DNA from 3 places in the Solibacillus sp. FSL W7-1464 genome. Region 3 is predicted to be linked to each of the others. Evidence: riboswitches for the same ligand, from Rfam matches in the RefSeq annotation. Region 3 holds a riboswitch; each other region holds the start of a gene.
The links. A riboswitch is a leader RNA that binds a small molecule or an ion and turns the genes downstream of it on or off. The one in region 3 is predicted to bind cobalamin.
Positions count from the first base shown of each region.

Region 1: linked by a shared signal. The riboswitch ahead of MKZ25_RS05810 (hypothetical protein) and the one ahead of MKZ25_RS02770 (ABC transporter substrate-binding protein) in region 3 are both predicted to bind cobalamin.
Region 2: linked by a shared signal. The riboswitch ahead of cobT (nicotinate-nucleotide--dimethylbenzimidazole phosphoribosyltransferase) and the one ahead of MKZ25_RS02770 (ABC transporter substrate-binding protein) in region 3 are both predicted to bind cobalamin.

Region 1 covers NZ_JBBORC010000001.1:1,228,868-1,232,145, reverse strand. The annotation lists gene MKZ25_RS05815 (ABC transporter substrate-binding protein) at 1-868, opposite strand, end outside; gene MKZ25_RS05810 (hypothetical protein) at 858-1,415, opposite strand; cobalamin riboswitch at 1,576-1,757, opposite strand; gene MKZ25_RS05805 (Fur family transcriptional regulator) at 1,821-2,231, opposite strand; gene MKZ25_RS05800 (metal ABC transporter permease) at 2,228-3,094, opposite strand; gene MKZ25_RS05795 (metal ABC transporter ATP-binding protein) at 3,110-3,278, opposite strand, start outside.
Region 2 covers NZ_JBBORC010000001.1:3,089,550-3,092,827, forward strand. The annotation lists gene cobT (nicotinate-nucleotide--dimethylbenzimidazole phosphoribosyltransferase) at 149-1,201, opposite strand; cobalamin riboswitch at 1,295-1,472, opposite strand; gene MKZ25_RS15375 (4-aminobutyrate aminotransferase) at 1,514-1,849, opposite strand; gene MKZ25_RS15380 (hypothetical protein) at 1,870-2,175, opposite strand; gene MKZ25_RS15385 (hypothetical protein) at 2,201-2,434, opposite strand; gene MKZ25_RS15390 (GGDEF domain-containing protein) at 2,577-3,239, opposite strand; gene MKZ25_RS15395 (histidine kinase N-terminal 7TM domain-containing protein) at 3,253-3,278, opposite strand, start outside.
Region 3 covers NZ_JBBORC010000001.1:552,305-555,582, reverse strand. The annotation lists gene MKZ25_RS02775 (FecCD family ABC transporter permease) at 1-517, opposite strand, end outside; gene MKZ25_RS02770 (ABC transporter substrate-binding protein) at 510-1,457, opposite strand; cobalamin riboswitch at 1,599-1,789, opposite strand; gene MKZ25_RS02765 (amino acid ABC transporter ATP-binding protein) at 1,889-2,644, opposite strand; gene MKZ25_RS02760 (amino acid ABC transporter permease) at 2,657-3,278, opposite strand, start outside.

The sequences.
Region 1 (3,278 bases), 680 kb from region 3:
CATCCACTAAATAAACTGCCTTGTCTGTGACTGCCTGTATTTTCTCCCAGCCTGTACGTCCTAAAATTTCTTCGACCGCATTTTCCATATATGTTGCAGGTGTAATGATAATTTCAGGGTTACGTGTAATGATATCTTCTTCCGTTACACTGATCCAGCTCTTCTGATCCGCAAAAATATTTTCAACATTTGCGTGATCCATTATTTCCTGCTGGAACGTACTGCTGCCGGTAGTCCAAAGATTCGGAGCTGGTGACACTTCATAATAGGCTTTTTTCTTCGTATCAAGTGTTGCTGTTTTTTCCTGTACTGTTTCGATTTGCGCTTTAATGTCCGCTACAACTTTTTCACCTTTATCGTCCACACCCATTACTTCCGACAGCTGGATAATATCCGAATAAACATCATCAAATGTCGCCGCCGAAGCAATTACAAATACTTTAAGACCCGCATCTTCCAATTGGGCAATTTGTGCTTCCTCCCCAATTGTATAAGCTATAACGACATCCGGATCTAATTCCAGAATTCGCTCTGCATTGATGACAGTAGAAGTCGACACACGCTCGATTTTTTGTGCGGCTTCCGGATATGTATCATATTCTGTTGCCCCGACAATTTGTTCACCGACACCCAGCTCAAACAAAATTTCTGTATTGCTCGGCTGTAGGGAAATAATCGTTTCCGGTACTTCATCGAATGTTACTTCCACACCACGGTCATCTACAACTGTATAGGGTGCTCCTTCATTTTTCGATGCAGTCTGTGTTTCTTTTTCCGCATTGCCATCTGTTTTTTCCTCATCTGATCCACATGCTGCCAGTAATAATGTTGCCGCGAAAGCAACGACCCATTTGTTATTAAATTTCATTTGTTGTAACTCCTTTTTTCTTTTTCGTTGGATAGGATTTTGAGATAAATGGAATTTCCTCTTGTTGATGCTGCTGATTCATATAGACCGCCATGACAAAAAACACATTGGCAAGCAGCCCGAGAAAATCGAACAGAATTTCATCCACTTCTCTTTCTTCACTTACTTTATGTAATGCTCTGTAAGACTTTTTTGCCTCACTGCGGCAAATATGCAGTCTTGCTGCACTTTCGATTCCTTGTGGCAGAACAAACTGCTGAATCGTTTCTCCGACTTCACCTACATAAAAATCGTATCGATCGCTTAGCCATTGTAAATCCTCAGATGTAATGGCCAATTTGCCACGGACAGAACCATTGGCATGATAGGCTAACGGTTGTATCCTCCTTAAGTCTTCCAAGACGACTTGACCGGATGCATCATCGACTAATGTTGGAAAGACTGTACCGATGCGGGTTGTTAAAGAGTCGGTTCGAATTTCATAATCGACGCAGCTTGATTTTTCCCGCATAAACGGATAGCAGGAATAACGGATATCCTTTTTCATAAAATTCTCCTCACTTCAAGTAGTGCCCCGCCGAAATTACCGAGTGTACGAAAAAAAAGCCACCCAAGAAAATGGATGGCTTCAATAATCAAAAAAGAGTGTAAAACGATGCTCATTCGATCAGTGACTGCCGTACATTCTCTTTAATTCCGAAGAGGGATGTTACGATAAGAAAAAGATTGGTCTCCTGGCTCTGCGTTTCACTTTACTCATAAGTACCTTCCCGCTAGTTTAGCAGTGGTATCACACTTATTTTCATCAACGCTTACAGTTACGGATATAGCTTCGGATTTACACCGAATTCCCATTTATGCATCATGCATCTTTTTCCTGCAAATTTATTCAATTTGTCTTTATCACTTTAGCATAATAATATTATTATGCAAATAAAATATTTTCAGTTTACTATAAACATTCCGGACATTTGCCGTAAATCTCAAATTTATGCGCCTCAACAGCATAACCCGGCAGCTTTTCACCGAGCATTTCCATCGGGCAAACAGACAGTTCCTTTACATTCCCGCAATCACTGCAAATAAAGTGGTGGTGATGGTGATCCGACTCACAGTGCATACGGAAATTTCGCTCACCGTTTAATTCTGTTTCTTCTAAAATATCAAGCTCCACGAAAGTTGCCAAGTTACGGTAAATTGTATCGAAACTCATCCCGGGGAAATCCTTTTTCAATACTGATAACAAGTCACGGGCAGTCAAATACTTTTCTGTAGCTGCAAACATATCCAAAATCAACTCTCGTTTATCCGTTTTTTTATAGCCATTTTCCTTTAATATTTCCCACGCGCGCGTTGCATTCACAGTAGTTCTTCCCCTTCCGATTTAATTGTGAATTTCAAAACAAGTTTTTTAATTAAAATTACGAACAGCAAGATCAAAATGGAGGTAACAACAATTGTTCCACCAGGTGCCAAGTTCAGGTAAAATGCAGAAATGAGTCCGATTACTACGGCCAGCTCTCCAAATACAATCGCTAAAATAATTGCTTCTTTAAAGCCGCGAGCCAGTCGCATCGCTGCAGCTACCGGTAATGTCATTAAGCTTGAAACAAGCAGAATTCCGACAATACGCATACTTGCTGCGATAACGAGAGCGACAACAATCATAAACAATAAGTGAATCCACTTCGCAGGTAAACCGCTCGCTTTCGCATATTCCTCATCGAACGACAAGACGAAAAGCTCTTTAAAAAACAGGACTAAAAATAATACGACAACGACTGCAATTGCCAGTACAACATATAAATCCTGGCGCGATACAGCAGATACAGAACCGAATAAATAGCTCATTAAATCGGTATTAAATCCGCTTGCAAGTGAAATTAAAATGGCACTCACACCGATTCCGCCCGACATAATAATCGGTATCGCAAGTTCTTCATAATGTTTATATAGTCGGCGTAATCGTTCAATTAAAATCGAACCACTTACAGATGCGATAATCCCTAAATAAATCGGATTCAGCAATGCCAACGCTGCAAACGATTGGCTCAAGTACAGGCTCCCGGCAATCCCCGCCAGTGTAACATGCGACAGTGCATCCGCAATGAGCGATAAACGTCTTACTACGATAAATACACCTAATAGTGGTGCGATGACTCCAATAACAAGCCCTGAGAAAAAGGCATTTTGTAAAAATTCATAGTTTAATATAGCTTCTATCATAACGGCCTGCTCCTCTTAATGAATCTTTCGAACAGAGTGGCCGTTCCAGCTAGCAATCTGTTCTTCCGAAATCGTATCAAAATCATTTTTGTATCCATGGAAATGGATCGACTGATTTAAGCATGCGACATGACTGACCCGATCCGAAACCGTGTCCACATCGTGTGTAACTAAAATCATTGTC
Region 2 (3,278 bases), 2.5 Mb from region 3:
TAAATAAGCATTGTTTTTATGTTATAGAGCATTTAAGGAATTTTTCCAATAGTATTCTATACATTTTTTATGCAAAAATAAAACACCCCTAGTTAGAAGTAACATTCTAACTAGAGGCGCGAACATTTATTGGACTTTTTTCTTCAACTTACACTAAAAGTGCCGCCGCTTCTTCCAGCGTGACCATATTCGTAATCATCGAACAAGCCGCATCAAGAATCGGGAATGCCAATGCAGCACCCGATCCTTCTCCAAGTCGCATATTCATATGCAGCATCGGTTCCAGTCCTAAAAGCTCGGCCGCGATTTTTGCACCCGGCTCTTCCGATAGATGTGACGGAATTAAATACGCTTTCACATTCGGATTCAGTTTATAGGCGATCAATGCCGAAATCGTTGAAATATACCCATCGACTACGACCGGCACACGATTCGCGGCAGCTGCAAGGAAAACTCCTGCCATCCCGCAAATCTCCAGCCCGCCTACTTTTGCCACAACATCAATCGGATCTTCAGCATCCGGTTTATTCAACGCGATCGCTTTTCGAATGACTTCGGCTTTATATTCGATACCGCCAGCCCCAACACCAGCTCCGTAACCCGTTACTTCCAGCGGATCACAGCCATGAAGTACCGAAAGCACCGCAGCACTTGGTGTCGTATTTCCGATGCCCATTTCACCGGTCCCGATAAGGTTGACGCCGCTTCGAATGGCTTCTGTCGCGACTTCAATTCCGACTTCAATCGCCTGAATCGCTTCTTCACGTGTCATTGCAGGACCTTTCGCCATATTGTCCGTCCCGTATTTCACCTTTTTAATAATGACCCCGGCATCTTGAGGTAAATCTTCTTTTACCCCGATATCTACCGGGATGACTTTCGCATTCGTTATTTTCGAAATCGTACACATCCCTGTCGTCCCTTTCGGAAAGGATAGTGTTTGGAAAACCGTTGTACTTTGCGGGTTTGGTGTTACCCCTTCCTCATATACACCGTGATCTGCCGCCATGACAATCATCGCTTTGTTATCGATTTTCGGTGCAAGTTCACCGGTAATTGTGGCGATTTGCATAGCTAATGATTCAAGCTTCCCTAAACTTTGAGGCGGCTTGGCTAAAGAGTCTATGTACTGTCGCGCTTTGTCTTCCATTTGTCGGTCGATTCCCTGAATTTGTTCAATCGTTTTCTGTAATAATTGCATGTTTCGTTTCCCCCATTTAAATGAATTTTGACAATAAAAATAGCCTGCAGTTTATTCGTTAACAAATAAACTACAGACATATCCAGTGTCTATAAACAGTAAGCGTATTAGGCAGGTCTCCTGGCTCAGATTCACGATTTCATAGCCCCTTCCCGGAATGACATCCAGTGGGTATTGCTATGAAACTCCTCCATACAGTGGTGGGATTACGCTAAAGCTTTTCACTTTATTCCCTATTCTCCTTTAACGGGCACCTAATGCTTGATGAATTTAACATTACTTTACTTTGAACCTGTTTTTTCGTCAAGGGGTCTACACATTCAGTTTACGCTGATCAGCTAACTGTGGTTTCATTGCAAACTTTGCAACAAAGTAAACTAGAAAACTCAACCAAGTCCCCTGTACAGTCAAGCTGTTAGATACCGGGATAGATGAGGAGATAACGCTCAAGATATTTAATGTGTAAAATACTAAAATTCCAAGTAACGCTATCGTCATCACTTTATTTTTTCCAGCCATTTGTTTACGAAACAGCGGACCGGCCACATTGCTACCGCTGCGCTTAGTCTCTATAACTTGTTTAATTAAAGCATAAGTTAAACCTGCAATAATTATCCCAACTACTGCAAATCCGATCATTTCTCCCATTTTCATTTTCCCCCGTTCCACTAATCTCCCAAATAAAACTCTTTTATTTTCTTCGGCAAGATTTTACTCATAATGATTCCTGCCAACGCCAAGCCAATCAAAATCACTCCAATTTCCAAAAGGCTTTTTAACCATGGGATTTCAATCATTTCCGTTATGTTGGCTCCACCTATAATAATAAATACAGCTCCAGCCCATGCCAGTAAAAAACCGGCACCGAATTGCAGCCATTCTTTTTTCGACAGCTGTTTAAAAATGGCCCTATACTTATAAAATTTCCTGCAAGCAAAGATTAACAAAAACCCCGTTAGAATATAACCAATCATCACAATCCCCCTGCTTTAACTTTGTTTATGTATGACGGTCCAACACATCTGTTCCTTTAAAATGTTTGATTGTCGCCCATAACGAGACGATAAGCAAAAATGAAAAAAGGACAAAGGAAATGCCCGCTAGCCATTTAGCAACGATCGAGGACGAATTATTAAGTAGCTGAATATTTTTTAACAAGAAACCTACAATCATAATTTGAGGCAGGATTAAACAAATCCTTATAGAAACCGCCTTTGAATTTTCCTGTGTCATAACCACTCTCCATTTAGTCATTATTTTACTATGCTAACATATTCCCCTAATACGAGGTAATACGGAATCCCACTCAAAAGCTTGCCGCACCCTTCACCAAATAAAAAACGGCATGAATTTCTCCATGCCGGTTTCAGTCGAATCAACTAAGTATGCCTTCACTCGCCGCATATACTTTCACACGGTTGCGTCCTTCTTCCTTCGCCGCATATAAAGCGGTGTCTGCTTTATGCAATAGCTGATACAAAGTTTCTTCTGTCCAGTCTACTACTTCCGCAACACCAATACTTAACGTAGCCGAAAGACTGCCCGCTTCCGTCATGAGCGGTGCCTGTTCAATGGCAGTGCGAAGCTGGTTGGCTAATATTTCACCTTCCGCTTCATCGAACCCCTTCAGCGCAATGACGAATTCCTCTCCGCCGTACCGCGCAAAGAAATGCCGCCCTTCCAGCAGTTGTGTTTGGCAGGCATTTACGACGTGCACGAGCAACTGGTCCCCTATATGATGCCCGTACGTATCATTCACCCGTTTAAAATGATCGATATCCATTAACAGGACCGTAAATGGCAAACCCGTATCCTTCGCTTCCTGAAAATCCTGTTCACTTTGCTGTAAAAATGCGCGGCGATTATAAATTTTCGTGAGCTCATCATAATAAGCCTGCTGCTCCAGTTTTTCCTGCAGCCTTTTAATTTCCGTAATATCCGTAAAAACCAATAACAAGCCTTTACTGTTTCTCGCTTGTTCCAGTGAAGTAATGCGAACTTGATAAACCCGGTCCGCATATTCGGAACATAACCTCACTTCTTGAACGTCCTTAATATCGCGTTAATTTGAAAGGCA
Region 3 (3,278 bases):
GCTGTTCACCTGTAAGTGCGACCATTAAGGAAATGCAGGACCCTAAAAACGAGCTGAAAATAATCCCCGTCAAAATCAGTGTTTCCATTTTCATCGAACGGTCAACTAGTCGGGCAAATGTCAGGACAATAATCATCGTACATGCGGCACCGGCCATACTGAATACGGGCAATGTGAAGACACCGAGTACCGGTATTGAAATCCCTAAAAAGATGGTCATAACCGCACCGACCGAGGCACCAGATGAAATACCTAATGTATACGGATCCGCCAAAGGGTTTTTAAGTAACCCTTGAAATGCAGCTCCGGCTATTGCTAAAGATGCCCCGATTAGTGCCGCTAAAATGACACGTGGCATTCGGATTTTCCACAAAATACTGTATGCAACCGGATCAGTCGTTTTATCCCATAATGTTGAAAACGGGATATTAACAGACCCGAATGAAATGCCGATCCATACGCTGCTTAAAAGCAATCCAATCGATAGTACATAGGAGATTGAATATTTTTTATTCATTAAATACCTCTGGGTAAATCGCCGCACCTATTGATTCAATACCTTCAACAATACGCGGACCTTGTCGGCTCGTCGTATCGCCATCGACTAATTTCACATTGCCATTTTTCACTGCATCCATTTCGGCATAGGCATCGTTTTTCTCGATTGCCGCCATGTCGTTTTCATACGTTACTAAAATGACATCCGGATTGCTGTTTACAAATTGCTCAGAGCTGTACATCGGCCACCCTAGTTCCGGAACAGCATTTTCTGCATTTAGAACGTCCAGCATTTCACTGATGAATGTTTCTTCACCTGCAGCATAAAGGTCCGGATCTGTTCCAACAACAATAAACACGGACTTTTCTTCCAGGTCGGCTACTTTCACTTCAATTTCTTCAATTCCCTCTTTGATCGAGGCAATCATTTTTTCGGCTTCTTGTTCTTTATTTGTCAGTTGCCCGATTTGTTTGATCGTTTCGTATGTTTCTTCAAATGTTTTCGCATCCTTTACAACGAATACGGGAATGCCTACTGATTCAAGCTGCGCAATTGCCTGTTCATTGAAGCTGTACATTCCGGATTCATGCGCTACGACTAAATCAGGTTGCAGACCGATTATTTGTTCTAAATTGAACTCCATGCCGCCAACTGATTCTTTAGATAATGCTTCTTCAGGATATGTATCATTGTCGTTCACAGCGATAATTTCATCGTTTAACCCTAGTCCGAATAAAATTTCCGTATTGGATGGAGCCAATGTAATAATGCGTTCCGGTGCTTTTTCAAGCGTAATTTCTTTGTCCAATGCATCTTTTATAGTTACCGGAAATTGTGCTGCGTCAGATACTTCTTTATTGTCTTTTGCAGATTGTTCATCTGTTGCTTTTTCCGAATTACATGCCGCTAGAGTTAATGTAAGTAATGCTGCGGAAGAGAGCAGTTGCCATTTTTTCAAAATAAAAACCTCCTGAAATCTCGTTGTATAATTTTCTACAAAAATAAAAAGCTCCCCTACTATAAATGAAGGAAGCTTTACGTATGCAAATAAAATTCATCAAAAAGAATTTATCCGCCACATCCTATCCTCGTAGGTTTAATTTAGGGCATTATAAAGGCAGGTCTCCTGGCTTATGCATAAACGTTGAAGAGCGCCTTCCCGAATTTTTTTCAGTGGCATATTGCTCTCAACTAGCAGTTACAGTGGCGGGACCGCATCGGATTTGAACCGATTTCCCTTTTACTCCTTACTCTATCAATAGAGTAAGAACCTTTATCGTCCATATTAAATTAATGTCTTTATTATAGCGGAAGATTAACGGAATGTGTGCAAATTTATTAAAGTGTCAGATAATTCGACGTAAGCTATGAATTTATTGCTCGTTACCCTTATATATGGTACGTATAGTCATCTGGAAGTACACGACGCAGGAATTGCTTTGTTCGGTCTTCTTTTGGCTGCACGAAAATTTCATGTGGTGAGCCTTCTTCAATAACATTTCCGCCGTCCATGAAAATGACACGGTTGGCCACATCACGCGCGAATGACATTTCATGTGTAACGACTAACATTGTCGTCCCTTCTTTTGCGATGTCTTTCATCACGCCTAATACTTCCCCTACGAGTTCAGGATCGAGTGCTGAAGTTGGCTCATCAAATAAAATAATATCCGGATTTAAGGCTACAGCACGTGCAATCCCAACACGCTGTTGTTGGCCACCAGACAATTGGCTTGGATAAGAATCATATTTCTCTGTTAAGCCCACCTTATCAAGGGCCTTTTTGGAAATTGTATATGCTTCATCTTTTTTCATACCACGACCGATGATAAGTCCTTCAGCTACATTTTCAAGCGCGGTTTTATTATTAAATAGATTATAGTTTTGAAAGACAAATGCTGTTTTTTTACGAATCTCTAAAATATCCTTTTTCGATGCTTTGTTTAGATCGACTGAAATATTGTCGAAGCTTGCTGTCCCTTCATCTGCACGTTCTAAAAAGTTAATGCAGCGCAGCAATGTCGTTTTTCCTGAACCACTTGGACCTAAAATGACTACGACATCACCTTTATCAATCGTCAAGTCGACGCCTTTTAATATTTTGAGTTCCCCAAATGTTTTATGCACATTTTTAATTTCAAGCATTGCGATTCCTCCTTAAACTGTCACCGCTTTATAGCGACTTAAACGCTTTTCAGACCATTTAAATAAATACTCAACCGTCATACAGATAATTAAATAGACAATGAAAATATCAATATATGCCTCTAAATAGTTGTATCCAAAATTCGCCTCTACTTTAGCCTTGAGCGTGATTTCCTGTAACGATATTGCATAACCGAGCGAAGTAGCTTTAATCAAGTTGATCGTCGCTGTACATAGGTTCGGCATCGCAGAAACTAAAGCTTGTGGAATAATAATACGTCGGTATGCCTGTGCTGACGTGAGTCCAACCGATTGTGCTGCTTCCAGCTGACCTTTCGGAACTGTTTGTATGGCGGATCGAAACACTTCAATTAAAATTGCTGCCGTATTGAATGAGAAAATAATAAATGCATACCATAACGGATTCACATTATAGATTGGATAGTCGATATTGTATTTCTCAAACAGGCCACTTAACAGTAAGGGTATTGTTGCATACAGAACAAAAATTTGAATAATAATGGGTGTGCCTCGGACAAAAGAAATGTAAATTTTCGCAAAAAAGTTGACGACCGGTATTTCATAAACACGTGCAAGTGCTAGTAAAAAACCTAATGGTACTGCTACAAAAAGT